Regions from separate parts of the Chromobacterium sp. FG89 genome, predicted to be linked through region 3. Evidence: predicted binding sites of a transcription regulator. Region 3 holds the regulator's gene; each other region holds the start of a gene.
The links. Region 3 encodes FNR, which switches genes on or off when oxygen is low (the NO sensors DNR and NnrR bind a similar motif). Its sites were predicted from a motif close to TTGATNNNNATCAA; they were not measured.
Positions count from the first base shown of each region.

Region 1 (4,413 bases), on a different contig from region 3:
CACCTGGCCCAGGGCCGCCGAGGCCGAGGTGGCGTAAACGGTGCGCTCGCCCAGATCGAACACATAGCGCTTGTCGCCGTTGGTGTGCGACAGCGCGTCCAGCTTGGCCGCCAGCCAACCGTGATCGCGGCAGCGCATGTCCATGGACAGAGTCTTGGCCACCGCGCCCAGGCCGCGCTGTTCTTCCGTGGCGTTGACCCAGCATTCGAACGGCGACACCCGGCCGTTCTCCACATGGCCCACCACGACGGCGAAATCGCCGGCGTCGCCTTCCACCATGAAGGTCCACGACGGGTTGCCTTCCTTCAGCTTGGGCCGGTTCGGCCATTTCAGGCTGGACAGCGCCGGCGTCGGCGCGGTGTTGAGCACCACGCGGCGGTCCGGGTCGCCGTCGCCGCTGCCGGACAGGTCCTGCGGCGTGGCGGCGCTGGGCTTGGCCGGCTCCACCGACAGCACCGAACCCAGCACATTATTGGGCCGGTAGGTGGTGATGCCCTTCAGGCCGGCGCGCCAGGCTTCCAGATAGAGGCTTTCGAAATCGTCGAAGGGGTAATCGCCGGGCACGTTCACCGTCTTGGAAATGGCGGTGTCGATATAGGGCGCCACCGCCGCCACCATGCGCATATGGTCCAGCGCGCTCATTTCCAGCGCGGAGACGAAGTAGTCCGGCAAGGCGTTGGTGTCGCCGCCCTGCATCCGGTAAACGCGGTAGGCGTGGTCTTCCACCAGGTATTCCTGCTGGCTGCCGTCGGCCATGCGCTTCTTGCGGGTGTAGAACCAGGAGAACGGCGGCTCGATGCCGTTGGAGGCGTTGTCGGCGAAGGCCAGCGAAATGGTGCCGGTGGGCGCGATGGACAACAGGTGCGAGTTGCGGATGCCGTGCTTGCGGATGCGCGCCTTGATCGCTTCCGGCAGCCGGCTGGCGCAATGCGGCGCGGCCAGGTAGGCGTCGGCGTCGAGCAGCGGGAAGCCGCCCTTCTCGATGGCGAGATCCACCGAGGCGTCGTAGGCGGCGTCGCGCATCGCCTCGGAAATGCGGCTGGCGAAGCGGCGGCCCTCCTCGCTGTCATAGCGTATTTTCAGCATGATCAGCGCGTCGCCCAGGCCGGTGAAGCCCAGACCGACGCGGCGCTTGGCCTGCGCCTCGCGCTGCTGCTCTTCCAACGGCCACACCGTCAGGTCCAGCACATTGTCCAGCATGCGCACCGACATGCGCACCACTTTCTCGAAGCTCTTGAAGTCGAAGCTGGGCTTGTCGCCAAAGGGCTGACGCACGTGGCGGCACAGATTGATGGAGCCCAGATCGCAGCAGCCGTAATCCGGCAGCGGCTGCTCGCCGCAGGGGTTGGTGGACTCGATCACCTCGCAATAGGACAGATTGTTGTCCTGATTGATGCGGGTCATGAACAGCACGCCCGGCTCCGCGTGATCGTAGGTGGAGGCCATGATCTGCCGCCACAGCTCGCGCGCCGGCACCGCGCGGTAGACCCACAGGCCGTCCGCGCGCTGATAACTGTCGGGGAACGCGTTGGACGACGGCTCCACCGCGTGGGTCAGTTCCCAGGCGGCGTCCGCCTCCACCGCGCGCATGAAGTCGTCGGAGACGCCCACCGAGATATTGAAATTGCGCAGATCGCCCTGGTCCTTGGCGTGGATGAAGTCCTCCACGTCCGGGTGGGAAATGTCCAGCACCCCCATCTGCGCGCCGCGGCGCGCGCCGGCGGACTCCACCGTTTCGCAGCTGCGGTCGAACACTCGCATATAGGACACCGGGCCGGACGCGCGGCTATTGGTGCCCTTGACCCGCGCGCCCTTGGGACGGATGCGCGAGAAGTTGTAGCCGACGCCGCCGCCGCGGCGCATGGTTTCCGCCGCCTGCAGCAAGGCCTCGTAAATGCCCACCTTGCCGTTTTCGGTTTCGGACACCGAATCGCCCACCGGCTGCACAAAGCAATTGATCAAGGTGGCGCGCAGATCGGTGCCGGCGGCGGAATTGATGCGGCCGCCGGGAATGAAGCCGTTTTCCAGCGCCTGATAGAACAACGGCTCGAAACGAGCCGGCTCGCTTTCCAGCGCCGCCAGCGCCTTGGCCACGCGCAGGCGCACTTCGCTCACGCTGTGTTCGCCGTTCTTGGCGTATTTTTCCAACAGCACCTCGCGGGAGATGTCCTGCTCGGTCATGGCGGCGATGTTTTCCTGCTTCATGGTTCCCGGTTCCTCTTGAATTGCGGCCTGCGGCGGCCAGGGCGGCCCCCTTCCAGCATGCAATGGACCGTGTGGGCCGCAAAAGGTTTCAACACGTCCGATACGCAATATCTGGAAAAGAAAAACGGCGTATTACACTATATGTAGTTACGCCGTTCGTTGACACATATCAAGCGCTATTCCACGCCGCCGCCGCTTTTCCCGCTTGTCATGGGTAAAAACACGACGCGCGGCCGCCGCCTCACGGCGTCTTCAGCTTCACCTCCAGCGGCACCCCGTCGCGGCCGGCGGAGACCTTGACCGGCTCGCCCAGCTGGATGCGCTCCTGCAAGGCCGGATCGGTCTTGAGCATGGCCGCGCGCGCGTTGGCGGCGCGTTGCTTGGCCAGTTGCTGCAGGCTGGCGTCGGTGATGCTCTGCGCGGCGATCAACTCGTCCCGCAGCAGCTTGCCCAGGGCCGCGCCGGACGGCCCGCCCGGCTTCAGCGTGTGGCCCAGCAGCTTGAAGCGGCCGATCTGCTTGCCGTACACCGATTTGACCGCGGACAGGATTTCCTCGTCCTGCATGTCCGGCAGCGGCAGCGGCTCGCCGGCGCCCAGCTGGTGGCCGGCGGCGGCGAAGATCGCCAGATCGGTTTGCGCGCGCGCCATTTCCTTGCGGTCCGCGTCGGCGTTGTAACCGCCGCTGATGGACAGCATCAGCTTGGGCCGCTTGACCATCAGCCCGGCCACCTTGACCAGCTTCTCCCGCTCCGGCGGCGTCACATTGGCCTCGCCGGCCACGAAGCGGATATCGTCGAAGCCCTCGCCGCCCAGCAAGGCGCCCAGCGCGCGGAACGGCGCGGTCACCACCTTGGTCACCACGTTGACGATGGCTTTCCAGATGATCTTGCCGTAGCTGAACTGCGGATCGTCCAGGCTGCCGGCCACCGGCAGGTCCAGATCGATGCGCTTGTCGCTGTCCTCCAGAATGGCCACCGCCAGCCGCAGCGGCAGCCGCGGGCCCTTGTATTCGCTGTCCGGCAGCTCGTCGCCCAGTTGCAGGGAATCGATCACCACCCGGTTCTCGCCCTTGAGCTGGCGCTGCTCCAGCAGATAGCGCAGGTCCACCGACAAGCGTCCGTCCTTGACCTGCCAGCCGGCGAAGTTCATCGAATACGGGTTCAAGGTGCCCATGGAGATATTGCGGAAGGCCAGGGTGATGTCGGTGTTGTCCGTGGGCGCCAGCGGCGACAGCGCGCCGCGCACCTTGACGTCGCCGAACTGGTCCACGTCGCCGTCCAGCGTGATGTTGCCGCGCTGCTTGGCGCGGGTGGACAGGTTCTGGATGGAGCCGCGCAGATTATGCATGTCGGACGCGAAGTCCGGCTTCATGCCGTGGTCGGCGAACTGCACCCGCCCGCCCTGCACATGGATGGACCGGACCTCCACCAAGGGCAGCGGCGCCGCCTTGGCCGACGGCGCCGGCGTCGCCGGCTTGCCGCCCTGGCCGGCGAACAGCCGGGTCAAATTGAGCTCGCGCTTTTCATCCAGCACCAGCCGCGCCGCCGGCCCTTGCAGCCGCACATCGTTGATTGTCGCTTTCAGCGGCATGCCCTGAGCGCTGAGGCCGCGCACTTGCAGATCGCGCCACCCCAGCAAGGGCAGCTTCTCGCCCGGCTCGTACACCGCCAGCCGCGCCACGCCGGCGGAGCCGCCGACGCGCCAGCCGCGCGCGCCGACATCCAGATTCAGATCCGCGGACAACGCGCCGCCGCCGAAACGCAGCGAGGTTCCGCTCAAGGCGTACGGCGCCAGCGGCGCCAGCTGCACCCCGTCGGCGCGCAGCCTGCCCTTGAGCGCGCCGGCCGCGGCGTCGATATCGGCCTTGACCGCCAGCTTGCCGCCGTTGAGCCCGCCGGCCAGATCCAGCGCCAATTGCCGGCCGTCGTCCACCGCCACCGTGCCGCCCAGGCCGGACAGCGTCATGCTGGCCGGCTTGGACAGACTGCGGTCGGTCCAGCGCAGCTGGCTGTCCTGCAAAGCCATTTCCGGGTAATCGAACTTCCAGGCCGGCGCGGCCTCGCCTTGCGCGCGCGCCGGGGCGGCGGCCGGTTTGGAACCGCCGGCCGGCTCGAACAAGCGGGCCAGATTGATCTGGCCGGCGCGGTCGCGCTCCACCTGCGCATCCAGGCCGCTCAAGCTCAGCTTGCCCGGCTCGATGCGACGGC
Region 1 is NZ_JBMDIQ010000028.1:23,316-27,728, forward strand. It holds gene ACODRW_RS21150 (adenosylcobalamin-dependent ribonucleoside-diphosphate reductase) at 1-2,205, opposite strand, end outside; gene ACODRW_RS21155 (DUF748 domain-containing protein) at 2,447-4,413, opposite strand, start outside.
Region 1: the regulator FNR is predicted to act here: its motif matches at 2,365-2,378, upstream of ACODRW_RS21150 (adenosylcobalamin-dependent ribonucleoside-diphosphate reductase).

Region 2 (4,413 bases), on a different contig from region 3:
CCGTGGCAGTTGTCCGGGGTCAGGCGCTTATGCGCCAGGCCGGGACGGCACACCATCACAGTTCGCAACTTGCCGCACTCGGAATGAACACCAAACTTGGTCATGACAAACTCCTTAATGATATTGGGGGAGCTGGTGGAGGCCCGTGGATCTCGCGCGCCTCCGGTAATCTTCTTACAAGGTTCCGGCTTAGAGCGTCAGCGCTCCGGTAGCCAGTTCGTAGGCGGCGAACAAACCCGCCACTACAATCAGCGCAGCCAGTACCGCCTCGGCGCCGGTGAACGCTTTCTCGCCGCGTTCCTTGCGAGCCCACAGGTAGAACAGCAGGCCCGGGGCGTACAGCACCATGGACAGGAACAGATACTTCAGGCCGGCGGCGTAGATCAGCCAGACGCCGTAGACCGAGGCGACGGCGGCGATGCTGAACTCTTTGCCGCTGGATTCGCCCTGGGCGTAGCCCTCGCCGCGCTTGGCCACCAGCAAGGCGTAGCCGGAGCACAACAGGTAAGGAATCAGAATCATCGAGGTGGCCAGCGACAGCAACGCCAGGTAGCCCGCGGAACTGAACAGCGTGATGATCAGGAACAGTTGGATCAGGCCGTTGGTCAGCCACAGCGAGGCGGCCGGGGAGCCATTGGCGTTGGTGGTGCCGAACACTTTGGGCATCACGCCGTCCTTGCCCGCCAGGTAGGGCGCTTCGGAAGCCAGCAGCGTCCAGGCCAGCAGCGCGCCGCCCACCGAGATCACCAAACCGGCGTTCATCAGATTGGCGCCCCAGGGGCCGATGGCTTTTTCCAGCACATAGGCGGTGGACGGGTTCTTCAGCGCGGCCAGTTCAGTTTGCGACATCACGCCCAGCGACAGCACCGATACCGCAACCAGCAGAGCGATGGTCAGCAGGAAGCCGATCACGGTGGCCTTGCCCACTTCTTTCATGTTTTCCGCACGGCTGGAGAACATCGACGCGCCTTCGATGCCGATGAACACCCATACCGTCACCAACATGGTGCTCTTGACTTGATCGACGACCGAGCCGAGTTTGGCCGAGCCCCAGAAGTCCAGATTAAAGGTATCCACTTTGAAGGCGAAAATGACCAGCAGGATGAACAGCGCCAGCGGCACCAGTTTGGCCACGGTGGTGATGGTGTTGATGAAGGCCGCGCCGTGCACGCCGCGCAACACCAGGAAGTGCAAGGCCCACAACAGAATGGACGCGCAGACGATGGCGGTGGTGGTATTGCCTTCGCCGAACACCGGGAACCAGAAGGCCAGCGCCGAGAACATCACCACAAAGTAGGACACGTTGCCGATCCAGGCCGAAATCCAGTAACCCCAGGCCGAGTTGAAGCCCATATAGTTGCCGAAACCCGCCTTGGCGTAGCCGTAGACGCCGCCCTCCACTTCCGGTTTGCGATTGGCCAGCATCTGAAAGGCGAATGCCAGAGTCAACATCCCGAAGAAGGTAATCACCCAACCGATCAAGATGGCGCCGGCTCCGGCGCCCGCCGCCATGTTCTGCGGTAGCGAGAAGATGCCGCCGCCGATCATGGAGCCCACCACCAGAGCGGTCAGCGCGCCAAGCTTGAGCTTGGGAGCGCCGCCGCCTTGGGTTTCAGTTTCCGTAGACATTTTCGTTCTCCGTGAGAGTACATTAACCTGCAAATCTGTTGTTATATAATTAAATTCTTATCATCTGAGACAATGGTATACCCCGGATTTAGTGATCGCCAGAACAGTCGAACATCCGTTTGACCTGCGTCAAATAGCGTCCTCCCGCTCCATTCGCCCCATCCCGACATTAGAACAAAAGCTTTATAGAAGCCCCAGACACAATTGGCAGAACTAACAATTGTGCTGCGCACAAAACATTTAATTAATTTTGTATTTAATTTTTATTAAAAATAAAACGCAATATCAGATTGTCTGAACGCGTCCAATAGAGAAGAGCCGCAAACGGCCATAAAGAGACGGGACAAAGAAGCAGTGAGATAAAGATAGAGAGAGGAAACAGAGAATAAGGCAGGCGGCCACGGCAATTGCGGGCAAAAAAAAAGTGGATGCGGCCCACCACCGCATCCACCAACACACACATCAAGAGGATAAACACATCCTGTTTGCCCAGGCGCTCACTCCGGTTTTTTCACGTTCTTGAAAATCGCCACCAGAGCGCCCAGCACCACCAAGGTGGTCACCACAATGGTCACCAAGCTTAAAATGCCGACATCGTCGGAAAGAAGAAGAGTCAGAAGTTCCATCGCCACTCCTTTTCCGGGGCCACGCCCCATATAGGTTTCTTGATCCTCATCTTAGCCAGTTGGGCGGCCCGTCCATTGACGCAAATCAAATGGCATGACCCCCAAGTTTGATGCAAGACAAATAAAAAGCCCCTGGCTCGCGCCAAGGGCTCATTTCCTAAAAATCAGCAACTTATATCATTACAGTTGTGCGTCAGGCGATACAGTTCGAATCAGTTCAGCTGAAAAAATCGGCTTACGTCATCCCTGTCTCGCCGGCGTGTTCACTTGCTGCCGCCCATGTCCTTGGACAGGAAGAAGGCGTCGGAGAAGAACTCGTCTTCCGGCAAGCCGCGCTCGCGGGTGAAGCTGCCGTGCGCGGCCTCCACCATCAGCGGCGCGCCGCAGGCGTAAACCTGATAGCCGGCCAGATCGTCGAAATCCTCCAGCACCGCCTGGTGAACAAAACCGGTGCGGCCCGCCCACTCGTCGCCCGGCAGCGCGTCGGACAGCACGGGGATGAAGGTGATGTTGGGATGCTGCGCCTGCCAGGCGCCGGCCAGATCCGCCATGTAAAGATCCGCCTTGGTGCGCGCGCCCCAGTAGAACACCATCTCGCGCTGGATGCCGCTATGAATCGCGTGCTCGATGATGCCCTTGACCGGCGCGAAGCCGGTGCCGCTGGCCACGAAGAGAATGGGCTTGTCGGAGTCCTCGCGCAGGAAGAAAGAGCCCAGCGGGCCTTTGAAGCGCATGATCTCGCGCTCCTTCATCTGACTGAACACATACTCGGAAAAAGAGCCGCCCGGCTGATTGCGGATATGCAGTTCCAGGAAAGCATCGTCATGCGGCGCGTTGGCGATGGAAAAACTGCGCTTCTTGCCGTCCTTCATCAGGATGTCGATGTATTGGCCAGCCTTGAACTGCAAGCGCTCGGACACCGGCAGCTTGAGCTTGAGCACCGCCACGTCGTGGATTTTTTCGATTTTCTCTACGCGGCACGGCAAGGTCTTGATCTGGATGTCGCCGGCGCCGGCCACTTCGCGCGCCTCGATGGCGATGTCGCCCTTGGGGCGGGCGCAACAGAACAGCGCCATGCCCTGGGCGCGTTCGGCCTCGGTCAAGGCCTTTTCCTGGAAACCGTCCTGGCTCACTTCGCCTTCCACCACCTTGCCTTTGCAGGCGCCGCACGCGCCGTCGCGGCAGCCGTAAGGCAGGCCCACGCCCTGGCGCAACGCCGCTTCCAATACGGTTTCATGCGGCTCGACGCCAAATGTATGCCCGCTGGGGAGCACTTTCACCTGCGCTGTCATCTATTTCCTCTACTCAATATCTGGCTAAAATGCGCATCATGCGAACCTTAATGATCATCGGCGCCGGCGATGTCGCGCGCCGCGCCCTGCCGGAACTGACCCGCCGCTGGCGGGTGCTGGCGCTGTGCCGTTCCAACGCTAGCGCGGAAGCGCTGCGCCGCCAGGGCGTCACGCCCATCCGGGGCGATCTGGACGACCCCCGCGCTTTGCGCCGTTTGGCCGGCCTGGCCGACGATCTGCTGCTGACCGCTCCCCCCCAGGAAATCGGCCGCAAGGACTTGCGCATGCGCAAGTTGTTGTCTGCGTTGGCAAAAGGTTGCAGGATACCACAGCGTCTAGTCTATATCAGCACCAGCGGCGTGTACGGCAATGCCGACGGGGCTTTGCTGGACGAAGGCGCCCGCCTCCGCCCGCACAATGACCGCGCCTGGCGCCGCCTGGACGCGGAAACCTGCTTACGCGGCTTCGCCGCCGCCCACGGCTGCCAGTTGACGGTGCTGCGCGCGCCGGGCATCTACGCCGACGACCGCCTGCCCTTGAGCCGCTTCGCCTCGCAAACGCCGCTGATCCGGCCGGAGGAGGACAGCTGGAGCAATCACATCCACGCCGACGACCTCGCCGCCGCCTGCGTGGCCGCCTTGCTGCAATGCCGCGGCGGTCCGCGCGTATTCAACGCCAGCGACGATCAGCCGCTGCCGATCAGCGAATGGTATCGCCGGCTGGCCGCCGCGCTGGACCTGACCTTGCCGCCCCTGTTGCCGCGGGAGGAGGTCCGCGCCCGGGTCTCCGCTGGTCTATGGTCTTATATGATGGAGTCCAGACGGCTTAACAACCGGCGCTTGCGCCGGGAATTGCTGCCGGCTCCC
Region 2 is NZ_JBMDIQ010000001.1:225,886-230,298, reverse strand. It holds gene ACODRW_RS01050 (arginine deiminase) at 1-104, opposite strand, end outside; gene arcD (arginine-ornithine antiporter) at 190-1,629, opposite strand; gene ACODRW_RS01040 (DUF3149 domain-containing protein) at 2,127-2,255, opposite strand; gene ACODRW_RS01035 (CDP-6-deoxy-delta-3,4-glucoseen reductase) at 2,519-3,547, opposite strand; gene ACODRW_RS01030 (NAD-dependent epimerase/dehydratase family protein) at 3,586-4,413, shown strand, end outside.
Region 2: the regulator FNR is predicted to act here: its motif matches at 2,331-2,344, upstream of ACODRW_RS01040 (DUF3149 domain-containing protein).

Region 3 (4,413 bases):
CGACGCGCGCTGGATGACACTGCCGGCGCGGCGAGCGGCTTTCACCGCGACATTGAGCATCGGATGCATTGACGGCCTCTACACTTTCAACCATGACAGACGTCCGCCACATGACGCGACGTCTGCTAGTAACAATCTGGGTTAAGGAACAAGAAAAACCCGGCGCAATCGGGCAAGGCCGCACGCCTGCCCAATCCGGCAAACGCTGGCCTTGCGCGCAAAACGGCGCGCGGGCTTTTCGATAAGCCGGCTATTTTAATGTGAAACTGCTGATGAATAAACCCCAAGTACCTGATTTTCTGAAAAACATTCGCATCGTGTTGGCCCGCCCCAACCATCCGGGCAATATCGGCTCCGCCGCCCGGGCGATGAAAACCATGGGCCTGAGCCGGCTGTATCTGGTTGAACCCAAAGTGTTTCCCAGCGACGAGGCCAATACGCTGGCCTCCGGCGCGGTGGATCTTCTGGAGCAGGCCACCGTGGTGTCCAGCCTGGCCGAGGCCTTGCAAGACGTCACCATCGCCTGCGCGCTGACCAGCCGCCGTCGCGAGCTGACCACCCCGCTGTCCACCCCGCGCCAGACCACGCCGGAACTGGTGGCGCGCGCCCGCGCCGGCGAACAAGTGGCCCTGGTGTTCGGCAACGAGACCTTCGGCCTGTCCATTGAAGAAGTCGAACAATGCAACCGCCTGGTCACCATCCCCGGCAACCCGGACTACTTCTCGCTGAATCTGGCGATGGCGGTGCAGGTGATGACTTACGAACTGTTCAGCCACACCGGCGTGGACGTCGACTATCTGCGCGCCGACAGCGACGCGGCGGCGCTGGGCGAGGTGGAGGGCTTCTGCGGCCACCTGGAACAGACCATGGACAAGATAGGCTATTTCCGCCGCCGCAACAGCGAACGGATGATGCGCCGGATGCGCACCCTGTTCAACCGCGCCGGCCTGCTGCGCGAGGAAATCGACATCCTGCGCGGCTTCCTCAAACAGGTGCAGCGCGCCGCCGACGGCGAAGTCCGCCGCGACGCGCCCGGACAGGATGGCGAATAAGCCGCCGTTCACCCTGCCCTACGCGCACCCGGCGGTGCGCGATCTGGCTTTTCTGCTCTCCGCGCCCTCTCCCTGGCGCAGCGGCGCGGACATCCCGCCGCAGCGGCTGCTGGGGGCCGACGGCCCGGCCTTGCTGCAAACGCTGGACGCCGATCCTGCCGAACTTCAGCACTGGCTGGCGCGCCAGCCCACCCGCCGTCTGGGCCATTACGCGGAACGGCTGCTGTCCTTCTGGTTCCGGCTGGCGCCGCACATCGAACTGGTGGCCAGCAATCTGCCGGTGCGCGCGCCGGACGGCCGCACCGTCGGCGAGTTCGACTTCCTGCTGCGCCTAGACGGCCAACCGCTGCATCTGGAAGCCGCCAGCAAGTTCTATCTGCAACTGGGCCGCAGCGCGGACACCTTGACCGGCCCCAGCCTGCGCGACGCCTGGGCGCTGAAAGCCCATAAACTGCAAACCCAGCTGCGCCTGTCCCGCCACCCGGCGGCGCAAGCGACGCTGCCGGCGGGCTTTGAGGGCTGCGCGGTCGGCGCCCGGCTCAGCGGCTGGCTGTTCCACGCCCGCGACACCGCGCCGGAAGCGCCGCCCGGCGCCCAGCCGCTGTACGGGCAATACTGGCCGCTGCGCGGCGACTGGCCGGCGTTGAATGCGGATTCGCGCTGGGCCTGGCTGCCCAGGCTCAGTTGGCTGGCGCCGGCGCGCCGCTCGCCGGAACACACCGCCGACGCGGCGGAACTGCGCGCGCGCCTGGAACAGGCCGAGGCGCCGCAGCTGCTGGCCGAACTGCAGCCCGGCCCCGACGGCGACTGGCATGAAGTGGCCCGCGGCTTCGCCGTGCCGCCGGGCTGGCCTCAGGAGGCGCCGCTGTCGCGGCTGCTGCTGCAAATCGCGGACTGCGCGCCGGCCCCATGAAAAAAGGCAAGCCCGAGGGCTTGCCTTGCGTTTTCCATCTGCCCGCCCGCGCGGCGGAATCAATGTCCGTTGGCGTGAGCGCAGCCGGAAATCAGCGCCTTCAATTCGTCCACCATCACCAGTTGGATGTGCTTATGATCGACGGTGATCCAGCCTTGCTGCTGGAACTTGGACAGCGTGCGGCTGACGGTTTCCAGCTTCAGGCCGAGGAAGCTGCCGATTTCCTCGCGGCTCATGCGCAGGATGAAGTCGTTGGCGGCGAAGCCGCGGGTGGACAGACGCTGCGACAGATTGAGCAGGAAGGCGGCCAAGCGCTCTTCCGCCTTCATGTTGCCCAATAACAACATTACATTCTGATCGCGAACGATCTCGCGGCTCATCAGACGGTAGAAATGGTGCTGCAGGGTGGGAATTTCGCGGCCCAGGCTCTCCATGCGGCTGAACGGCAGCTCGCACACCTCGCTGTCCTCCAGCGCGATGGCGTCGCAGCCGTGCACATTGGCGGAAATGCCGTCCAGGCCCATCAGTTCGCCGGACATATGGAAGCCGGTGACCTGCTCGCGGCCGTCCTGACTGGCGACGCTGGTCTTGAAGAAGCCGGTGCGCACCGCGAACAGCGAACGGAAGCCCTCGCCGCTGCGGAACAAGTACTCGCCGCGCTTCAAACGGCGGCTTTGGCGGATCACCGCGTCGAGCTGGGTCAGCTCCTCGCGGTTAAGCCCCACAGGTAGACAAAGTTCCTTCAGGCTGCAGTTGGAGCAGGAGACCTTCAGGTTATGCAAAGAGATATGGTTCTGATCGGACATGGCATGTTTAGTACAAGCTTGCGATGAAGCTTGACCCTTATCAAAGCGAAATTCGCAGGATTTCCGCAAATTTACCAGTCCACCAGAGGTTTTGCCATCCAAATACGACATGAAGACCACCCACCCATTTTCTCCTGCCCATTTTGAATTCGACCGCGCGCTGATTGAGCGCCTCGACGGGACAGGTCCTAGATATACGTCATACCCGACAGCGGATCGCTTTACGCCGGGTTTTGCCGAAAGAGACTACATCCACTGGCTACGGCAGCGCAGCATCGGCGCCAACCGGAAACCTTTATCATTGTACGCTCATATACCTTTTTGCAACACTATCTGCTACTACTGCGGTTGCAACAAGATCATCACCAAGGACAGCGGCAAAGCGGACTTGTACCTGGACTACCTGGAGAAGGAGGTCCGCATGATCGCCTCCTGTCTGGGCCGCCGCGAGCAAGTGATACAGCTGCATTTCGGCGGCGGCACCCCCACTTTCTTGTCCGACGCGCAACTGGAACGATTGATGACCTTGCTCAAGACTCATTTCGAGTTCTTGAAGGAGGGGGAGTATTCCATAGAAATAGACCCGCGCAAAGTCAGCGCGGCGACAATCTTCAAACTGGCCGAACTCGGATTCAACCGCATCAGCGTCGGGATTCAGGACTTTGAACCGGCGGTGCAGCAGGCGGTGAACCGGGTGCAGTCCGAAGAGGAAACACTGGAGGTGATCCAGGCCGCGCGCGACGCCGGCTTCAAGTCCGTCAGCGTCGATCTGATCTACGGCCTGCCGCTGCAGACTCGGGAATCGGTGCGCCGCACGCTGGACAAGGTGATCGCCATCGGGCCGGACCGGCTGGCGCTGTACAACTACGCCCACCTGCCCACCGTGTTCATGCCGCAGCGGCGCATCAACGAGGCCGATCTGCCCTCGCCGGAAACCAAGCTGGACATCCTGCAGGACTCGGTGCAGCGCCTGGCCGACGCCGGCTATGTCTTCATCGGCATGGATCACTTCGCCAAGCCGGACGACGAACTGGCCTCCGCCCTGCGCCAGGGCCGGCTGCAACGCAATTTCCAGGGCTACTCCACCCATGCGGACTGCGACATGATCGGTCTTGGCGTGTCCTCCATCGGCAAGGTCGGCCCCTGTTACAGCCAGAACGCCAAGGACCTGGACAGTTATTACGCGGCGCTGGACAGCGGCCATCTGCCGGTGTTGCGCGGGCTGACGCTGGACAATGACGACATCCTGCGCCGCAGCATCATCCAAGGCCTGATGTGTCGCTTCTCGCTGTCGGTGGAAGCGCTGGAAGAGATCCACGGCATCAACTTCGCCGAGTACTTCGCCGAAGAACTGCCGCAGATCCGCGAATACCAGCAACTGGGCCTGCTGTCCTTCGACGGCGACTTCATCATGGTGGAGCCCAAGGGCCGCTTCCTGATCCGCAATATCGCGATGATCTTCGACCGCCATCTGCGGGAGCGCCGCACCCAGGCGCGCTACTCCAAGACCATTTGAACGGGGCTAGCAACAAAACAGCCCGCGTCAGGACGCGGGCTGTTTATCGTTGGAGCCGGACGCAGGCTTACCAGATGTCTTTTTCCACCTTGGCGGCCAGTTCCGGGTAATCCGCCACCTTGAACA
Region 3 is NZ_JBMDIQ010000029.1:38,426-42,838, reverse strand. It holds gene ACODRW_RS21485 (inositol monophosphatase family protein) at 1-69, opposite strand, end outside; gene ACODRW_RS21480 (RNA methyltransferase) at 273-1,052, shown strand; gene ACODRW_RS21475 (DUF1853 family protein) at 1,042-1,965, shown strand; gene fnr (fumarate/nitrate reduction transcriptional regulator Fnr) at 2,025-2,771, opposite strand; gene hemN (oxygen-independent coproporphyrinogen III oxidase) at 2,881-4,287, shown strand; gene ACODRW_RS21460 (alanine/glycine:cation symporter family protein) at 4,355-4,413, opposite strand, start outside.

Region 4 (4,413 bases), on a different contig from region 3:
CGGCGTCTTCGGCGTCGCCGTCGTACCACAGGCAGATGGTGTTTTTGCCCATTCCCCATCCCTTTGCTGGCTCATATCGCTCAAAGACAAGCCATTGCCATGTACAAGAACGAGCAATGGCCGCATGCCCGAAACATACATTTGTCATGGTAGACAATTTTGGCGATCTCGCCGCACGCATAAAAAAAGCCTCCCCTAAGGGAGGCTTGGCGCTGTGCCGGCTGGCCGTCGCGGTGGCCAGCGGCGTTGGACTTACATGCTGCCGTGGAAGGTGCGGTTGATCACGTCCAGCTGTTGCTCGCGCGTCAGCTTGACGAAGTTCACCGCATAGCCGGACACGCGGATGGTCAGTTGCGGGTACAGCTCCGGGTGTTCCATCGCGTCCATCAGGGTTTCGCGCTTGAACACGTTGACGTTGACGTGGAAACCGCCGGCGTCGGAGAAGCCGTCCAGGCAGTTGGCCAGGTTGGCTACGCGTTCTTCTTCGCTATGGCCCAATGCGTCCGGGGTGGCGGAGGCGGTCCAGCTGATGCCGTCCAGCGCGGCTTCATACGGCAGCTTGGCTACCGATGCGCCCGCGGCGACAAAGCCTTTCACGTCGCGGCCGTTCATCGGGTTGGCGCCCGGGGCGAACGGTTCGCCGGCGCGGCGTCCGCACGGGGTGTTGCCGGTTTTCTTGCCGTACACCACGTTGGAGGTGATGGTGAGCACGGACTGAGTCGGCATCGCGTTGCGGTAGAAGTGCGGCTGGGCCTTGATCTTGTCCATGAAGGTTTCGGTCAGCCATACCGCGATGCTGTCGGCGCGGTCGTCGTTGTTGCCGTAAGCCGGGTAGTCGCCTTCGATCTTGTAGTCCACCGCCAGGCCCGCTTCATTGCGGATGATGTGCACTTTGGCGTGCTTGATGGCGGACAGGGAGTCGGCGGCCACGGACAGGCCGGCGATGCCGCAAGCCATGGTGCGCAGGATGTCGCGGTCGTGCAGCGCCATTTCGATGCGTTCGTAGGCGTACTTGTCGTGCATGTAGTGGATGCAGTTCAGCGCCTTGACGTAAGTGGCGGCCAGCCAGTCCATCAGCAGGTCGAACTTGGGCATCAGTTCGTCGTAGGTCAGCACGTCGCTCTTGATCGGCTCGAAGCCCTTGGCCACTTGCACGCCGGATTTTTCATCCACGCCGCCGTTGATGGCGTAGAGCATGGCTTTGGCCAGGTTGGCGCGGGCGCCGAAGAACTGCATTTGCTTGCCGATGCGCATCGCGGACACGCAGCAGGCGATGCCGTAGTCGTCGCCCCAGTGCGGACGCATCAGGTCGTCGTTTTCGTACTGGATGGAGCTGGTGTCGATGGACACTTTGGCGCAGAAGTCTTTGAAGCCGCGCGGCAGCTGGGTGGACCACAACACGGTCAGGTTGGGTTCCGGCGCCGGGCCCAGGTTGTACAGGGTGTTGAGGAAGCGGAAGCTGCTCTTGCTCACCAGGGTGCGGCCATCTTCGCCCATGCCGCCGATGGATTCGGTCACCCAGGTCGGGTCGCCGGAGAACAGTTGATCGTATTCCGGGGTGCGCAGGAAGCGCACGATGCGCAGCTTGATCACCAGGTCGTCGATCATTTCCTGGGCTTGTTCTTCAGTCAGCGCGCCGGAGGCCAGATCGCGCTCGATGTAGACGTCCAGGAAGGTGGCGACGCGGCCGAAGGACATGGCGGCGCCGTTTTGTTCTTTCACGGCGGCCAGGTAGGCGAAGTAGGTCCACTGCACCGCTTCGCGGGCGTTGACGGCCGGGCGGCTGATGTCGAAGCCGTATTTGGCGGCCATCTGCTTCAGTTCGTCCAGCGCGCGGAATTGTTCGGACAGTTCTTCGCGCAGACGCAGCACGTCTTCGTTGAAAACGGCGTCGTCCAGCTCATGGAATACTTTTTGGCGTTCGGCGCGCAGGAAGTCGGTGCCGTACAGGGCCACGCGGCGGTAGTCGCCGATGATGCGGCCGCGGCCGTAGGCGTCCGGCAGGCCGGTGATCACGCCGGATTTACGCGCGGCCATGATGTCCGGGGTGTAGGTGTCGAACACGCCCTGGTTGTGGCTCTTGCGATAGTGGGTCCACACGTCCTTGATGACCGGGTCCAGCTTGAAGCCGAAGGCTTCCAGGCCGTTCTCAACCATGCGCAGGCCGCCGTTGGGCATGATGGCGCGCTTGAGCGGCGCATCGGTTTGCAGGCCGACGATGACTTCGCTGGCTTGGTCGATGTAGCCGGCGTCATGCGCGGTGATGGAGCTGCCGCGGTCAGCGGCTACATCCAGCACGCCACGGGCGCGTTCTTCTTTCAGCAACTCGCTCAGGGTGTCCCACAGCTTTTGGGTGCGCGCGGTAGCGGGCGCCAGGAAGCTGGCGTCGCCTTCAAACGGCTTGTAGTTCAGCTGGATGAAGTTGCGGACATCCACCTTGCTTTGCCATTCACCGCCGGTGAAATCGCGCCAGGGGTTGGCTTGAGTCGCGTCACGATTCAGAGCATCCATGTGTGCCTCCTAGTAACTATCAGTAAATGTTGAGTACTGAACATATTGTACATTCGGTTTCGAAAAAAATCGTTTGATAAAGATCAACTGCCGCAGACTAAAACGCGCGTGCGGCCCCGCCCAGGACGGCGGCAAAATCCCTCAAAAAACTCTTTATTTTCAATATCCTGAAAAACCACATCAACACGACGTCATTGTAGCCGGCGCATTACATTCGAAAACGAACATCAAACACTCGTTCCAAGCGCCGCCGCGGCCGGTTTTGCGGCTTCGCGCCGCGCCGGCAGGGTGTGGCGCTCCAGCAGATAAACCACCAGGCCCACGCCCAGCGCTCCGCCGGCGATATTGCCCAGGGTGGCCGGAATCATATTGTGCAGGATGGCGGCGGCGTCCAGGCCTTGCATGCCGTGCAGCAGGGCCAGCGAGAAGAAGGCCATATTGGCGATGCTGTGCTCAAAGCCGGAGAAGAAGAACACGAAGACCAGCAGCAGGATCATCAGCATCTTGGCGGCGTCGCCGGCCATGCGCAGCGGCACCCATACCGCCAGACAGATCACCCAGTTGCACAGCGCACCCTTCCAGAAGATTTCCCAGCCGCCGGCGTGCACTTTGTGCGCGGCCACATTGAACAGCAGGTGGTCGGCCGGCAGGCTGCCCATGCCGCCGGCGCCGGCGAACACGGCGGTAAACAGCAACACGCCCAGCAGATTGCCCAGGTAGACCATGGTCCAGCTGCGCAGCAGGTTGCAGACGCGGCAGTCGCCGCTGAGCACGCCCACGCTGAAGTACATCACATTGCTGGTGAACAGCTCCAGCTTGCAGACGATGATGCTGACCAGGGCCACGCCGAAGAAGCCGGCCACGGCGATGTAGTAGCCGGGGGAGCCGACGGCGAAGAAGACCTGGCCCAGCTTGAGGCTGACGCTGAGCACCACGGCGATCAGCGCGCCGGCCATGCCGGCGCTCAATAGATAGCGGCCGGGGTGCTGACGCAGCACGGTCTGTTTGGCGGCGGCTTCTGCCGCGACGTAGGCGAGTGTGGAGGCGTGATTCATGTTTTTCATTTCGCGAGCTTGGGCAACGCCGCCAGCCGCGGGTCCATCTTGATGCAATGCCTATCAACTGCTGATGCCGTTTTCAGGTTTTGCCGGATTTTGCCCGGCCCGGCCTGCTTCCGGCATTGGCTTGGTTGGCTGTCATCCTTGATTGGTTCCCGCGTCTGCGCTTGCCCTGATTGTTGATTCACGAAAATTTTATGTTCGTATTGCATCATTGTTGTTTGATAACTATCAAACGCAAGCCTTTCCTTGGCCCGCTTTCGCTCAAGCCTTTCTTTTTACAACATACCCGGCAATGGATTTGCCGTCCCCGCCGCGGCTCAGCCGCCGGCTCTCCTTAGATCCGGTTCAAAGCCTGCCGCGCTTTACAAGACACGGCGCGGCGAGCGCCGCTTCGAAATGCTGACGCACCGCGCGCGCATCCCGCTTTCTCAGCGGTTTCCGCCCTGACTCGCTCCGGCTCGCGAGACGTTGATACAGCCTCTTGCCTAGCCATTCAAGAGCCGCTGCGCCTGGCGGGACGCGGCGCAGCAATCGCGGCTTGAGGATGCGCATGCGTCCCTGGCGCATTCCGCCCTTGAGACCGCCGCGCCTGGCCCTGCCCCTAATCGAGCGGTCTTGAACCGCTAGCGCGGCCAAGCAACCCTGATGCCGCGTGCGCCGACTTGAGCGATTCCCGTAGCGCCGGCGTTGGCGCGCCTTGCCTCAGCCGTAAAACTTGAGCGTGTTTGCCGCTCTTAAGAGGCGGTTCACCGCCTGCCGCGCGTCAGCGGGATGGTCAGAGCGAGGCCTTGAAACCGGCTTCAGAGCGCCCATGCGCCCCTTGCGTATTCCGCTTCTTCGG
Region 4 is NZ_JBMDIQ010000028.1:53,324-57,736, forward strand. It holds gene ACODRW_RS21260 (VOC family protein) at 1-52, opposite strand, end outside; gene pflB (formate C-acetyltransferase) at 253-2,511, opposite strand; gene ACODRW_RS21270 (formate/nitrite transporter family protein) at 2,739-3,566, opposite strand; gene ACODRW_RS21275 (hypothetical protein) at 3,572-3,784, opposite strand.
Region 4: the regulator FNR is predicted to act here: its motif matches at 2,585-2,598, upstream of pflB (formate C-acetyltransferase).